2 regions of the Alicyclobacillus tolerans genome follow, and region 2 is predicted to be linked to the other one. Evidence: riboswitches for the same ligand, from Rfam matches in the RefSeq annotation. Region 2 holds a riboswitch; the other holds the start of a gene.
What was found. A riboswitch is a leader RNA that binds a small molecule or an ion and turns the genes downstream of it on or off. The one in region 2 is predicted to bind cyclic di-GMP.
Positions count from the first base shown of each region.

Region 1 (7,647 bases), 1.2 Mb from region 2:
TTATTCCCATTGCAGTGCTAGCTCACCCCGACTGGAGTGCGGTAGGAAAGTCTTTTCTGACATTTCAACCGTTTCCTGCCGGCGGTCTAAATAACAATAATCTGGTCATCTTTCTTTCTGATATTGGCGCCACAATCACTCCCTGGATGCTCTTTTTCCAGCAAGGTGCTGTTACAGATAAAGGCTTATCGAAACACGATATACGTCACGGCCAACTGGATACTTTGCTTGGCGCAATTTTGGCTACGCTAGCTGCAGTGGCTTGCATCATTGCTACATCACCTTTGTTTATTCATCACATGAACAGCGCGTCGTTTGGCGCGGCTCAGTTTGCGCAAGCTCTCCAACCGTACATTGGGCGAACAGGTTCCACTTTGTTTGCACTAGGAATTATGGAAGCTGGGCTTGTAGCTGCTACTGCCATTTCAACTTCTTCTGCTTACGCATATGGTGAAGTTCAGAGGAAAAATCATAGCTTGAACAGTTCATTCAAAGAAGCTAAATCTTTTTACTTAACACTATTCGCCATTGTTCTGGTGGCTGGAGGCATTGTCCTCATCCCCCATTTCCCACTAGAATGGGTGGTACTCATTGTCAACGTGATCGCCGTACTCACCATGCCACCAGCATTAGGCTTTCTGCTCCTGCTCGTCAATGACAAGGAGATTATGGGCGAATACCGCAACAAGGCATGGGCCAACACATTAGCAATCAGTATCGGCGTCTTCATTTGCATAGCTGGTATCCTGTACGCTTTGACAGCCATTTTCCCCAACTTCACGTTATAAGAGGTGAACAACATGACAACAACTTCCATAGCGACGAACGATACAAGTTCTGTTACAATACGAACACAAAGAGAGATGGAGAAGCATCCGGAGCTTGTTGAAGCGTTGCTCACTGAACAAAAAGAAGCGATGCAGCGCTTGGAAAATATGGGCCGTATGCCACTCGGCTGGGGATTAAAGACCTTAATTTGGGGTCTGCGGCTTTACGTCGTTTTCATGTTGGTTGCCGTAGCATTCACGGTTGTCAATAACCTTCGATAAATGACTCGAATGGTTGAGACAACGCGCAACCAACATCAATGATGTCCGCACAAATTCCGCGAACCCAGCGGTCGAGGCGGAGAGGAGTGTTGCTCGGTGTCCACCACCCCGAGTCAGGAAGACTATATTGAAGCCATTTGGATTCTGATTCAAAATAAAGGTTATGCACGAGTTACCGATATTGCTGACCGACTCGGTATCAATAATGCTTCGGTTTCCAAAATGATTCAAAAATTAGATGAAGATGGACTGTTGATTTACGAGCGTTACCGAGGTCTTAACCTGACACAAGAAGGCTATTCCCTTGGTTTGCATCTATCCAAACGACATCAGATGTTGGAGTCTTTTCTTCAATCGCTTGGTCTCACGGACACAGAGGAGATTGACCGAACGGTGGAAGGTATTGAACATTATTTTTCACGCAACGCCATGAAAAAAATCAGCAACCTGATGGAGTTTATTGAAGCTCATCCCGAATGGTGGGAAGAATTCAATCAATGGTCCAAACAAAAAAGCTAAGGCGCAATACCTGCGTCTTAGCTTTTTGAATCACCTTATGAAGGTTTATTTTCATAAACCCCATGCAGGAACACATCATTAAGCTGCGATTACTGAATACTGCCCACCAGGCGATTATCAGGCAGATGGCTAGTCTCAAGAGAAACGGTTTCTGTCATATATTCGTTGGACAATAAAGTATTGGGGCCTTGATTGGGACTATCCCAAGTCGGATCCATGACTACCCAACGGCCTCCCACGTCCGCTTGAAGCCACTCATGATTATCTTCCGCACTATTGACTGGGGCTTTACCAATCACAGTTTCTGCGGGAATGCCTACTGATTTCATCATCGTTGCTGCTAATTCGGCAATCTCTTCGCAAACACCACTACGCAAAGAGAACGCTGATGCAACATCTTCAAACAAATACTTGCCCCCATCTACCATGGACCAATCATACGACATGCTCTCACTGGCGTAATTTGCAATAGCTGCCGCAGCCGTTTCTTGAGATGGAGAATTGGCGAAAATTTGGCTCGCTATCATACTGGCATTCGGATTTACATTTCCATCCATAAACGCTGAATACAGTAACGCCTTTCTGGACTCACTTGTTTGCGGTCCATTGATAGAAAGTGTATATCCCCCTTGCCATGTGTAATCTCCAGAAGTATTTAGCTGGTGATAAAATTGTGAAATATAGGAAATACTTATACTTCCAGTAAAGGGAGAACGAATATCTGCCGAGAATTCGTGATTTTGCACAGGGAGAAGATAATTCCATATACCTTGTCCACTGTTACTGGATAGCTGAACGACAACATGAGATTCATCCCCCATGACCGTTCCCTGTACAGGAATCCAGTCTGTATTGGCTATGGGGTTGTACTCTACATATTGAATATTACCCGTCTCGCCAGTAGCTAACGCTGGTCCGGCATCAGTTGCAGAGAAGGGCTGTACACCTGTCCATTTAGCTGATTGAGGAGAAATTTGACCTGCTAACTGTTGTAACCCTACTATCAGTACCAAAGGCACACTGTATTGACCCTCGGAGCTAGCTTGCACTGTATAAATACCAGGCTCACTGGCTGTGAAAACAGCCATTTGGACTGTGTTGGAGCCATACTTCCAGATTTCATCTGGTGAATCCGGCACAATGGCAGCATCCGGACTATTGACCAACCAACGAACTGAAGTCAGATTTTTGTCACCTGTATAGGCCATTAAGTATAACGGCTCTCCAGGTTGAATATTAAGCAGTGTTTGCGTCCCACTCTCTGTATAAGGTACACTGCTGGCTTGTATATAAAAGTCATTGCTAGCTCTTGACCAATACATACTATCGGATTGTGCTTGATTGGGAAAATGAGATGTGGAAAGACCATCTGCGAAAACTTGTGGCGCACAGAACGCCCCTATGGAAAGTGTTGAAATCGTTGCTACCCCTACAGCCCATCCATGCTTTGCCATGTCTATTTTTCCTCCAAAGCCACCACACCGCGTGGTGCCGAATGTCTGCACAGCATTGACTGGGGGGATGCAGACATTCGGAGGGTGAGCAGCGGTGCCGAAGCAAAGGACAACCAGCCTTGGGTTTGGAGAAAAAAGAGCAATCTCCCCAGGGAAGATTGCTCTTTAACATCAGCAACCATGGCAGCCCGGCTATCATAGGTATTAACCCGTAGACCCGAAGCTTTGCGTCCCAGCATTTCTACTGGTTTGCCCTGAGCATCGTTGGTGGAATATGCGACTTGATGTCTATTATTTTATCAAACATACGAAAATTGTAAATAGGTGTCGAAGTTTTTTGTCTATTTTATTTTAAAGAGAACAGAAATGAGAATTTGTCCTGTTGGCCGAGTGTTGATTTTTTCAATGCTCTTTCAATATTTCTAACTTATAATCATTCCCATGGAACAGCCCTAACCCCCTTACAGCGATCCAATTGGATCGCTCTTTTTTTACCAGTTGCAGCAAATCGATAGGATAGGTATTCTGCTAGCAGAGCATGCTGCAGAGGTGAAAGACGTGCGCAGATACAGTCGCCCTACAGAAGAAAGAAAAACTTTACGGGAATGGGAACAAACCTACGGTCTGTGGATTTTGGATATGGATGGATTTGATCTCTCAGATCATGAACTGTTTCAAAGACGTATGACGAAAAGTGAATTCTTAGCTGGACTCGCCTATTGTACAGCGTTACGACGTTCAGATGCACATTCAAACACCGTGGAAGAATTACCGGAAGCCAACTCTGAGCGCCCCGTCGTCTATTCTGGATGGAAGCGCAAAGAGCGGATGTCCGGTGCGGAAAATGCATCTACAGTGGAAAAACCACGATTGGATATCCAGCCACCAGACACGGAGACAAACTTTTACAATCCACAAACACTGTCGCGTAAACGTCAAACGATTCGTTGGCGCTTACTTTGTGTTGTACCGCTCCCTTATCTGGCTATCTGGGGCGCTACACTCATCAAAGAAAAACTAGAACGCTATTTGCGAATCCGCTGGTATTGGTGGGCCTGTATACTTTTGCTCGATCTCGGTGTCATCTCTTTTGCGCCCATTGTTGCTGTCTTGATTGCTTTTCTTTATCCATGGTACCTTGTTGCAGCCGGTTTCGCCCGCCTGTTTGGCTGGTTGCGGGAGCACATACTTAACCTCTTCCACCAATCCAGTTTAACAGGCATGGGTCTCCATACTCCGCTTAATGCTCCCTTTCTCTCTAATATAACGGTGGATGGGAATCCAGCAAATCTTTATTTCCATTTTAGTACCGCTCTTGCCTCTTCTTTTGTTTGGGGTTCAATGTGGGTGAGTATTTCTGCATTATTAAACCTTTTACGTCGTTTATCTTCTTCAAAATCAAACCGCACCCGCTCATGAACCGAATGGCTCATTTGCTGGGCACGGCTAAATAGAAACATCTTCTGCATAATCTTTTTGATTAACCTTTAACCGATCCCGCCAGTAGTCCTCGAACAAAATATTTACCCAGGAAGATATAAACAATCAACGTTGGAATCGACGCAATCAAGGCACTGGCCATCTGCTCGTTAAATTGCACAGTTTGACTGCCCGCGATATTGACAAGGGCTACTGTCACAGGCTGATGAGGTGGATTGGTCACAGCCACGGCAAAGAGGAAGTTATTCCATACTTGTGTAAACTCCCAAATTCCCGCTACCACAAATCCAGAAATAGAAAGCGGCAAAATGATATGCCGATAGATCCCCCAATACCCTGTTCCGTCAATTTGCGCAGATTCAATAATATCCGTTGGAATCGAAGCGTAAAAATTACGGAATATGAGTGTACAAATAGGAATTCCATACACCACGTGAACCAAAATCAGGCCAGGAATCGTGTTGTACAGAGAAATCAAATCAAGTACTTTCAAGAGCGGAATCAATACGCTTTGATAAGGAATAAACATTCCAAACAATATGAGAAAGAACACCACATTGGCGCCTTTAAACTTCCATTTAGATAATGCGTAGCCATTAATGGAGCCAAATAGTGACGCCAAGATGGTGGCAGGAACGGCCAACATAAAGCTGTTACCAAAATTAGGGCCCAAAGCATGCCAAGCAGCACCAAGCGCCTGTAAACTCCATTGGTGTGGAAGCCACCACATTTGCGACAGACTGACTTCTGTATTGGTTTTAAAACTGGTGACCAAAACAACATATACGGGAATGAGGTAAAAACAGGCAATGAGCAGCAGCAATACGTAGAGCAGCCCGCGATTGATTCTTCGAATCGCCAACATGGTTTACTCCTCCTCCCGTAGAGTCGAAATGAGATAGGGAATGATAAAGAGAGCTATCAAAATTAACATGACAATGGAAATAACCGCACCTTGCGCAAACTGATCTCCCTGATAGGTCGTTTGAAACATATTCATACTTGGCATATCCGTGACAAAATCCTGTCCGGGACCTGTCATGGCATAAATCAAGCCAAACACCTTCAAGGATGCTGCAGTCAAAATAATAATGATGGTTGTTGTCGTGGCCTTCAATTGCGGGAGAATGACTGACCAAAAAGTTCTCCAGGCATTAGCACCGTCAATTTTTGCCGCCTCTTTTAATTCATCAGGTATACCGCGTAATCCAGCAAGATATACGGCCATTGCAAAGCCTGACATCTGCCAAACGGATGCTATCAGCACAGCCAAAAGAGCAATAGGAATACCAATTTGAATTTGTCCACCCGGAATACCTGGAACTATTCGAGTACTCAGAAACCATTGGGGCACATGTTTAAACCCAAAAGCTTTTAATATCAAGTTCACGCCAGTGTCTGGATTCAGCAGCCAAGACCAAACAACACCCGTGGCAACTGCAGAAATCGCCATGGGAAAGAGATAGAGACTGCGGAAAAAAGACTCCGCTTTAATGCGCTGATCAATTAATAATGCCAGACACAAGCCTACAATCAGACAGATGAGAATGAATAGAACGGTAAAAACAACCATATTCCGAATATCTGATTGAAAACGAAACGTTTGAAAGACTATCTGATAATTCTTTAAACCTACTGAAAGAAAATTGGGAATGATGCTGTTCCAAGCGGTTGTTGAAACCCAACCCGTCCAGCCAATAAAACCATACACAAAAATGAGTAAGAGAATCATGGACGGAATCAACGTGATCATAGACCAAATTTTCCCTGACGAGAGCCGTTTTCTCCGACGTTCAGGTCCTGTTTTGGCTAATTGCACATCCACCACTTGACTCAAGCGCTCTCACCTGCCAATCTCACATATTCTTAGCGGACTTATACCGCTGCAAAAAGGTTCCCCGCCTGGCTTTTGCACAGACGGGGCAGCCTTCTTCTTTTTTAGCATCCTAGCAGTTTAGCTCAAAGGATTGGTTTGAGCCGCATTCTCAATAGATTGAATAAACTGCTTGGTATTGTGGTTTGTAACAAAAATGGCCATAGCATTCTCAAAGGCTGTAGTAAAGCCTGGGTTTACAGCACCCTGACCAATACAAAGTGTGAGCTGGTCTTTTTGATACGACTTCATGGCCGCTTGAGAGTACGCATCGTAATCACTTGGATTTGCATCAAGACGAGGCGAGAAAGTACCTTTCAATGGATTGAAAACTTTTTGCCCCTCGGCCGATCCAAGGACTTTCAAGAAATTCAGAGCCACTGCTTTTTGTGAAGCGCTGAGTTTGGAAGGCAGAGCAAAGACGTCGGAAACTACTGAGAACACTCCTTGAGTACCAGGTGTCGGCGCCCAACCAAAGTCTTTGCCCGGTGTCAGGTTCAACGTGGTCTTAAAGTAACCTTGTGCCCAGTCACCCATTACGTTCATAGCCGCTTGACCATTCGCCACCAATTGATCAGCCTGCTGCCAGTGCAAGGCAGAAGCATCGGAATTGGTATATTGCATCATTTTGGTGAAGGTATTCGCAGCCTGCACAACACCAGGACTGTTCCAAGACATTTGACCATGCAATAATTTGTTGTAATCCGTATATCCAACCGTACCTAACAATACGTCGCTAAAGAGAAGCGTCGTTTCCCAGTTTCCATGATTGGCCAAAGCAAGCGGAGTAATACCATGCGCTTTTAATACTTTAGCGTCTTGGAAAAACTGACTAAAGGTAGTTGGTGGTGTCAGATTGTATTTCTTGAAAATGGACGGATTGTACCAAAGCACATTGGCTCTCTGCATATCTACAGGCACAGCGTAAATATTCCCATTAAAGGTAATCAAATTGAGTAATGATTTCGGATACTTATTCAACCATCCTTGACTTTGGTAAAGGTTGTTTAAGGAATCCAAGTCTCCAGCTTGTACCCAAGAATACAAAGATCCATTACCGGCGTGCACTTGGAAGGTTCCTGGAGGATTGTTGTTTGTCATGCGGCTAGCCAAAACGGCATGCGCATTTGAACCTGCTCCACCCGCCACTGCTTCATTGATAACTTGGACGTGAGGATATTTTTCATTAAAAACATGAATCAAAGCTTTCAACGCTTTAGATGATGCAACACCTGTCCACCAAGAGAAAATCTCCAATTTGCCAGTTGTTCCAGCATTTCCTGTTGGTACCGGAGCACTGGAGCTTGGTGTA
Region 1 is NZ_JBMGNK010000002.1:2,947,158-2,954,804, forward strand. It holds gene ACOJUR_RS14980 (NRAMP family divalent metal transporter) at 1-788, shown strand, start outside; gene ACOJUR_RS14985 (hypothetical protein) at 801-1,049, shown strand; gene mntR (transcriptional regulator MntR) at 1,146-1,568, shown strand; gene ACOJUR_RS14995 (transglutaminase domain-containing protein) at 1,658-3,022, opposite strand; cyclic di-GMP riboswitch class I at 3,202-3,286, opposite strand; gene ACOJUR_RS15000 (hypothetical protein) at 3,521-4,441, shown strand; gene ACOJUR_RS15005 (carbohydrate ABC transporter permease) at 4,503-5,324, opposite strand; gene ACOJUR_RS15010 (carbohydrate ABC transporter permease) at 5,331-6,215, opposite strand; gene ACOJUR_RS15015 (ABC transporter substrate-binding protein) at 6,417-7,647, opposite strand, start outside.
Region 1: it holds a riboswitch for cyclic di-GMP, as region 2 does, so the genes downstream of both, ACOJUR_RS14995 (transglutaminase domain-containing protein) here and ACOJUR_RS08790 (EAL domain-containing protein) in region 2, are expected to answer to the same signal.

Region 2 (7,647 bases):
CGAATACGTCGTCGCCTTGTACTTGCGGACTGTGCGGCTCCTAAGCCCATTCTCCCGCATGATGTTGGCCACTGTCTTTTGAGCCACCCGTTCGCCCTCATGGCGCAGGATCTGCGTGATCTTAGGACTGCCATATAGACGACGGGATTTCACGAATATCTGATGGACTCGTTTCGTGATTCGCTTCCGGCGCTTGGAACGCTCACTCTCAGGACGCCTGAGCCAAGCATAGTACCCGCTCCGAGATACCCCCAATATTTTGCACATCTTCTCAACCGAAAATTTGGAGCGGTGTCTGTGGATGAATTGGTACCTTATTTCCGGTCGTTTGTGAAGATGCGCACAGCTTTTTTTAAGATCGCATTCTCCTCTCGCAGTTCACGGATTTCCCGCTCAAGATCCCGTAGGGCCTTCGCTTCCGGCTTGAGGTTCCCGCTCCCGACGAACGGGGTAGAAGGATCCTCCTTGTATTTTGCCATCCAGCCATACAACGTCTTTTGCGAAATACCGAGCTCCCGAGCCACCTGGCTCGCTGGTTTCCCGCTCTCCAAAGCCAATTGAACTGCGTGAAGTTTGAATTCCTTGTCGTATTTCTGTGTCATGTGGCTCACCTCGAATCGCCTTATTCTTACATTCTCGATTCGTTGTGTCCACTATTTCATCCTAACACCAATACTGACGCATCTGCCTCCAAGAGAGCAACAGGTTCTACAAGCTCTGTATGACGAAGGACGTACCCAACGGGAAGTGGCTGAGCAATTGGGAATGAGTCAGATGATGGTGAGCAAAATTCATCGCCAGGCGATCCAACATATCCGAGAGAGGTTATTGTCATGAAATGCTCGATAGAGAAAGTACATTCACTGCTGAATGAAACTGATACGGGAAGAGAAGAAGCAACGGTTCAACTGTATGAGTGTTTTGAAGACGAAATCACGCAAATTTCCAGGATGTTACCGGAGAAAAGCCGTGGAGACGGGAAACAGAGAGCTTGTATGCAATTGGTGTTGGAATGGACGAAAAAAATCCATGCAGATGGTTTTCAAAAGCGTAAGTTCAAACGCTGTAAAGAGTAGAGGGGCAAAACGAAAGCCCCCTCACCACTCCGGCCGGGTGGAATTCAAATTAATCAAAGTTTAAAGGAGCGATTGATAATGGCAACTACCGCTTATCATGGGTTAGATAGTAACTCTAATCCTGTTGACGATTCTTGTTATGATGATTTTTATCTCGGAGAAATGGGAATGGGCGCTTTTATTGGAGACAGTCAAGTTTTTAATTCCTATTATTGCATGCAATTTTCCAATATTGGCGATACTGACAATACTGACAATACAAACAATTATGCAGGTTGGATGGTGAATAACGGAAGAGATAACACGTATGGATATTGGTTTTTACTTGGTCCGATGCTGGCAAACCCCAACAACTCTCAAAGTTCCTATACTTGTAGTAATGGTGAAGTAATCTCTGGGTATGAATCTTATACCGTAGATACACCTTCAGAAGCTTACAATTGGGGTCAAAAGCAAGCACAAACTGCAATAACAGCATGGAATGATAGCAATTTGTACAACAATATCGTTCGGAAAACAATTTTCGGGGATGTTGAACAAGCAAATGCATCCGGATGGTATCCTAGTTCTTTTGGTGTAATTAACGGGTATGAGTACTATGAATTAAATAGACAAGTAATCATTGGTTTTATTGAGAGCCAGTGCCAAAATTAAATAATTGCCGTTACAACAGGTATCTTGAATGTAAGATACGACTCACTTTATTTCGCCAAAGAAAAACGGAATGATCAGAGAACTTTATTACAGGCGTTTCAGAGAGTCCATGGGTCTATCCAAGTCATGTGAATTGTATGTTTATCGATAGTATTTGAATGTTTATACAAGGTAAATCATGGTGGATGAAAATCGTCGAGTTGGTGCTAGATATAAATACGCCACGGAACCCTCTTTTGGTAGAATTAAGTCGACCAAAACCCATTCACAACAAAGGAGAAGCTCCATGGCGAAATCCAGTATATCACAACACGCGCAATCTGGTTTGGTTCCTTTCCCCTTGATTCCCCGTCAATGGGAACAGTATATGGATGTTCCGTTTGTTATCCCCGCACTGACTTTCCCTTGGGACATCTTCCGAAATATTGAGCAGGAATACTACTGGCATCTATATGACTCGTTGCGTGAGGAACGGATAAATCGGTCGGACGGAACCAGCAACGTCACCAACTCTGCTCTTGGGCTAGAACTCCCCACACCAATGGAACAGGCGGTTAATACGTCGACAGTCACGCGAAGTCGTTCAGGCCGCAAGCCTCACGACTTTATGCCTATGATGCGGGCGTTCGAGTTGGCCCGATTGCTATACGTTGAGAGCATGGCTGAGAGTGTCTACCTACAGGTTCGCTCCAACCCGTTGTTTGCTGAAGCTTGCGGGTTTACAGGCAAACTCCCCAGTTACCGCTCGTTTGCCCGCTTCGACGAAATCATGACAAACTTCGGATTATGGGATAAGGCTCGACGGCTGGTCGTTGCGTTCAACCTGAAGCAGGGTGTGTTAGAGGTTGAGGATACCTTGGTCGCCGATACAACGCATGTTGAAGCGGAGGCGACCTACGGAAAACAGATGAAAACCTGTCGCCACAAAGAAGACTGTGATTGCCCTGCCGTCCCCACGGACGATAACGTAGGCATTGTTCGTAAGAGTAACGCCGTATCCTACATTGGCCACAAAGTTTCGTTACTCAGTGGCGCCAAGGGACAACTTCCACTCACCCGAGAAGTGTGCAAGGGAGAGGAATACGATGCCTTTACCTTGCTACCTACACTTGAGCGATTCAAAGCTGAGTTTGAGGAACAGGTACAGTCTGTGCAATATGTACTTGCCGATGGGATTTACCAGAGTCCAAGGAACCAGCAGGCAACAAGGGATGTACTTGGGGCAAAACTGGTTGCTCCCATTAATCCCAGGGGTCGCCAGGACAAACCGAGCGATGTCCGTGGAATTGATATGATTGACCGCTACGGGGTGCCACATTGCATTGCTGGACACAAGATGGAGTTAAAAGGATCCGACCTCAAAAAGGAGCAGTACATATTCACGTGTCCAGTTCACAATCCTCAGGCGAAACAGAAAGGGCTTGTCTGCCCGCACCACAAACACATCCAGTGCTGTAGCGGTGCCACCCAGGGTCGGGTGCTTCGGGTTGATTTTGAGACAACACCTCAGGTTGACCCTGAGTTCCCACAGCACAGCCGTACATTCGATACGTTGTATGACGCCCGTACAGGGATTGAGCGAATTATTGGGATGCTGAAAGATGGATACAGTTTACGGCGTGTGCACAAACGTGGACGTAAGGCGGTAGAGGCTCACGTTGACCAGTGCATGCTCTGTATGCATGTGATGGCATACTGCGCCTACACTCAAACTGGAACAGTAAACCGCGGGTGGACACGAAGTCGACTGAAGCGGGCTCAATGACAACAGCCATCACAAAAACCTTGATTGGCAGACCTTATCCACAGTTTTCGTGCGTCCATTTTGCCAATGACGAACATATCCACAGTCATGGAGCAGAATCACAGTGAGTTTCCTCTAATTTTGGACGATTAGAGTTTACTTCTCGTTGCTCCGTTAGACCACGAAAGCAATTTTGGCATCGGCTCTGAGGAACTCATTAACTCTGGTTATCCAGCTGGTATTTACACAGATCCATATGATTGGAATACTATCACCAATAGCTGGACTGGTCTTGATAGTTATACAAGTCACTTATGGGTTGCTGATTGGTCAGCAAGTGGATGTTTACCTACTTGGAATGCTCCATCAGTTGGTGGAGTGGTTGCGCAAATTTGGCAATATAGTGGAGGTTCATTAGATCTGGATGCAGCTATTTCGTTACCATCTTAAATTTTTGTACAGCAAGAGGATCATATGATCCTCTTGCTGTACAAAAAAGCTATTGAAAAACAGGATAACTTTTTGATAAACCAGCTATCTCCAAACTATATCCACCCATTCTGATTCCTGACATTTCTTTTACCATATTAGAAGATACAGTTTGGTTTGGCAGTAAGGTTCCATTGTATAAATTTAATGCATATACGGGATTGCCTTGTGCTGGGCTAGGAACATAAAAAACAACATAGTCTCCTGTAAAGTTAGTAATCCAAATGCGATTTGGAAAAACAAACGCTTCACTTTTTTTCCCGTAATCAAGACCAACTATATATTTAGAACCGCCTGTTTGTTTGGCAATTTCTAAGGCAAAAACTTGCTCTTTTAAAGTTCCATTCCAAAAATCAACCATTTTAAAACTGTTTGAATTAAATTTCGAATTATTTTTTGTCACAATATAGCTTCCAAATATAGATAGATTCTGATTAGGTACAGAACGATGAATGTTTTTACTATTAAATGGCATGGGGCCATGAGTGTTAGCATAGTTTGCTAGCTCTGTTGCTGATAAAGTATTCATATTGTTGTTATCAGAATATTTACTATTCATTACATTAGAAGGCAAAGATGTCGATTTCTTTAAATGAGCCTTAGTTTTTAATGAAGTTGTATTTCCAGATTGAGTAGCTATCTTATTCTGACCAGATGAATTTGAAGTCGTCGATTGGAAATGAGATTGGATTTGACTTCCACACCCGGTCACCGTCAAACACGTCAATGCAAGCATAGACGCCGTCAGTCCCCAGATTCGTTTTTGCACAAAAACCACCCCTAGTTTCGATTGTTCACCTGTATAGACGTACCCGCTACACATTTTGTGACAGGAGCATTTTTCCATCCACACGGTATATCTTCGTGACCGCAGAGCGTGTTCTGTCGGTTACAGGCTTGTTCCAACGTCCTATTTTGGTTACAATATCCAAAAACGGAAGTGAACCTACATGCGTATACAGGATACACGCTTTGTGGTGCTGGATACAGAGACGACAGGTCTAGACCCAACCATCCATCGGATTGTGGACATTTCACTGGTCGAGGTGAGCAAAAACGGCATTCGCCCACTCTATCAGACGCTTGTCAATCCCCAACAAACGATACCGCCGGAAGCTTCGGAAGTGCATCACATCACCAATCGACAAGTCAAAGACAAACCCACATGGGAAGAAGTGTGGCCAACCATTCTGACGCATATCCAGGACGCTGTACGGGTGGTCCATAATGCCAAGTTTGATCGGTCTTTCTTGCCGGAAACCCATCGTCCGTGGATCTGTTCCTACCGTTTAGCTCGTCATTTGTGGCCAGAAGCACAGAAACACACCAATCCATACCTGCGTTATTGGCTTGGTCTTGAACTCGACGCGGATATGGCACATAGCGCAGCGGATTGGTAAGAAGATGTTCTTGTGTACTCGCTCGATCGTACGTTCGCACTCGAAATGAATTTGAGGTATATGACCTTCCTTTTGTGACAAAAGGTTGAAAATTGTCGGAATTTGTAGGAAGATAAGGTAGGAAGAAATTTCAGAAATGCGTATCAAAGCATACCAATGGAAACATTGGGACGCAAAGCTACGGGTCTAAGGGTATGTGCCTAGGATCGCCGGGTTGCCGCATAGGGCGAGAAGAACGAGGGGGCCATCCGTAGGAAACGGGTGGCCCTCAAACGATAGAGGGGTGGGTAAGATACACATGGTACAAGATTCACACATCAAAAATGGTAAAATATCCCTCGGGGGGGGGGGGGGGTATAAACTGTCTAATCGACCAAATATACCCACTTCCGTTTTGCAAAGTATCTTATCCAGTATTCAAAGAGGACAACTAGATGTGGTGTTTCAACCTATCGTTCATCATCGCAAAGAGCACTTTTTTGCGTATGAATCGTTAAGTCGCCCTCAATGCGAGGGGAAGGGGATACCGCCGGATGTATGGTTTCAGGCTGCCTATGAATATCAACTATCTACTGAAATCGACCGGCTAGCCTTATCAATGAGCTTGAAGAAACGTTTGGAGTTGCCAGCAAAATGGCAATCTAAACCGATTTTTGTCAATGTTAGTCCCCATAGTCTGACGGAGCGTGCCTATTTGGAGGAATTAGAACATCTGTTGCAAGAGAGTCATTGCCCGCCCAGCCAACTTATCTTTGAAATGATTGAATACATAGCTTATGATCCGAAAACCCTATTTGAGATGTTACGACCCTTACGTTCTCTAGGCGTTCGAATTGCTTTAGATGATATGGGTGTCGGACATGCCAATTTGTCTACCTTGGTGATATTGGAACCCGATTTCATCAAAATAGATCGTTCACTCATTCAAAACATTCATCTTTCAGATAGAAAACAGCGGTTACTATCTCATCTATTGTGTTACATGGATTCCGGAGAAAAAGTGATTGCCGAGGGCGTAGAAAAGATAGAGGAGGTACAAATCACTCAACAACTGGGCATCGATTTAAGTCAAGGATACTACTGGGCACGACCTATGGCTGTGGAAGATTGGGCGATGATGACTCCCTCAACCTTTCTGAATACTTCCTATTCGATTGGAGGGCAGGTCAACTGAACCGAATCCAGGTAAATTAGATGGATTCGTTTTCAAATTCGTGTGTTTGTCCGGTTCCATGAAGACTCGTTTAGCATGTTTTAATGCTAAAGGAGGGTTGAAAAATGCTCGATGGACTGACACGCTGGGCTATTGTATTTTTGATTATCTTTGTATTGTTCTTTTTGCTGGTACCTACAGCCGTGACGACCTGTAAGACTGTACCTGTTGCCTGAGGCTACACAAGTCATTCGCCACAGTCTGGGCTTTCTTGACTGTGGCTCATTCAAGTTAGTATTTCATATATTGCTGTAATTGCTGCGTACAATGACGACAGACTTGCTGCTCGTGAAACCATAGAAGATCTTCTGTATTCTTACAAAAAACACATCCCGGTACATATTTCTGAAGAATCAAATTCTCCTCATCTAACAAAAATTCAAGTTCATCTCCGCACTCTATGCCTAAACTCATTCGTAACTCTTGGGGAATGACGATTCTTCCTAATTCATCGACCCTCTTGGTCATTCCTGTATCCAGTATGTCTTCCTGCACACAGGTTCCCCCTCTCATGGGAGTGGCCCACGCACGGTGAAGCGTGAGCCCTACGGTATCGAAAGGATGTGTTTCTATATTTATTCTGTGCTCCGAATATTGATTTTATTCCAACATACGCATTTCTTTGGATAGGAATCCTTTTTCTTTCGAACATGATAAAATTGATAAAATGAGACAGCATTCGCACTAGAAAAGGAAGGTTCGTATGAAAGAAATTGTTGAAGAATTGCCCAGACTGGCTCCCATCATGAAAAAATTGTTACAGGAGCATGTCTTGGTCGGCCCAACACTCACACATGTTTCCGTTGCAACAATGACTTCGCATCATCAACAGTTAATTCATCAAGAGGCTCGGCGGTTAGTCCGACAATATTGGCCTGAGCACTGGTTTGCCCGTCCAGCCATTCAACCCTACTATCAGAAAGTCGTTGCCACAAATGCGATGATTGACGCGATCACCAGCACAGCTGCCTTTTATGCGCATTTACGTCTGGGTCAGTCCGGGCTCGAAGGTAGCATGATACTGGTAGCTTCGAAATTACTGGAAACGAGTATGAAGCGATATTCTCCTGA
Region 2 is NZ_JBMGNK010000002.1:1,752,802-1,760,448, forward strand. It holds one part of gene ACOJUR_RS08750 (IS3 family transposase) at 1-344, opposite strand, end outside; one part of gene ACOJUR_RS08750 (IS3 family transposase) at 344-602, opposite strand; gene ACOJUR_RS08755 (sigma-70 family RNA polymerase sigma factor) at 601-837, shown strand; gene ACOJUR_RS08760 (hypothetical protein) at 834-1,076, shown strand; gene ACOJUR_RS08765 (hypothetical protein) at 1,155-1,730, shown strand; gene ACOJUR_RS08770 (transposase) at 2,017-3,495, shown strand; gene ACOJUR_RS08775 (hypothetical protein) at 3,731-3,892, shown strand; gene ACOJUR_RS08780 (hypothetical protein) at 3,974-4,732, opposite strand; gene ACOJUR_RS08785 (3'-5' exonuclease) at 4,914-5,363, shown strand; cyclic di-GMP riboswitch class I at 5,501-5,585, shown strand; gene ACOJUR_RS08790 (EAL domain-containing protein) at 5,758-6,537, shown strand; gene ACOJUR_RS08795 (AbrB/MazE/SpoVT family DNA-binding domain-containing protein) at 6,808-7,071, opposite strand; gene ACOJUR_RS08800 (class I SAM-dependent methyltransferase) at 7,280-7,647, shown strand, end outside.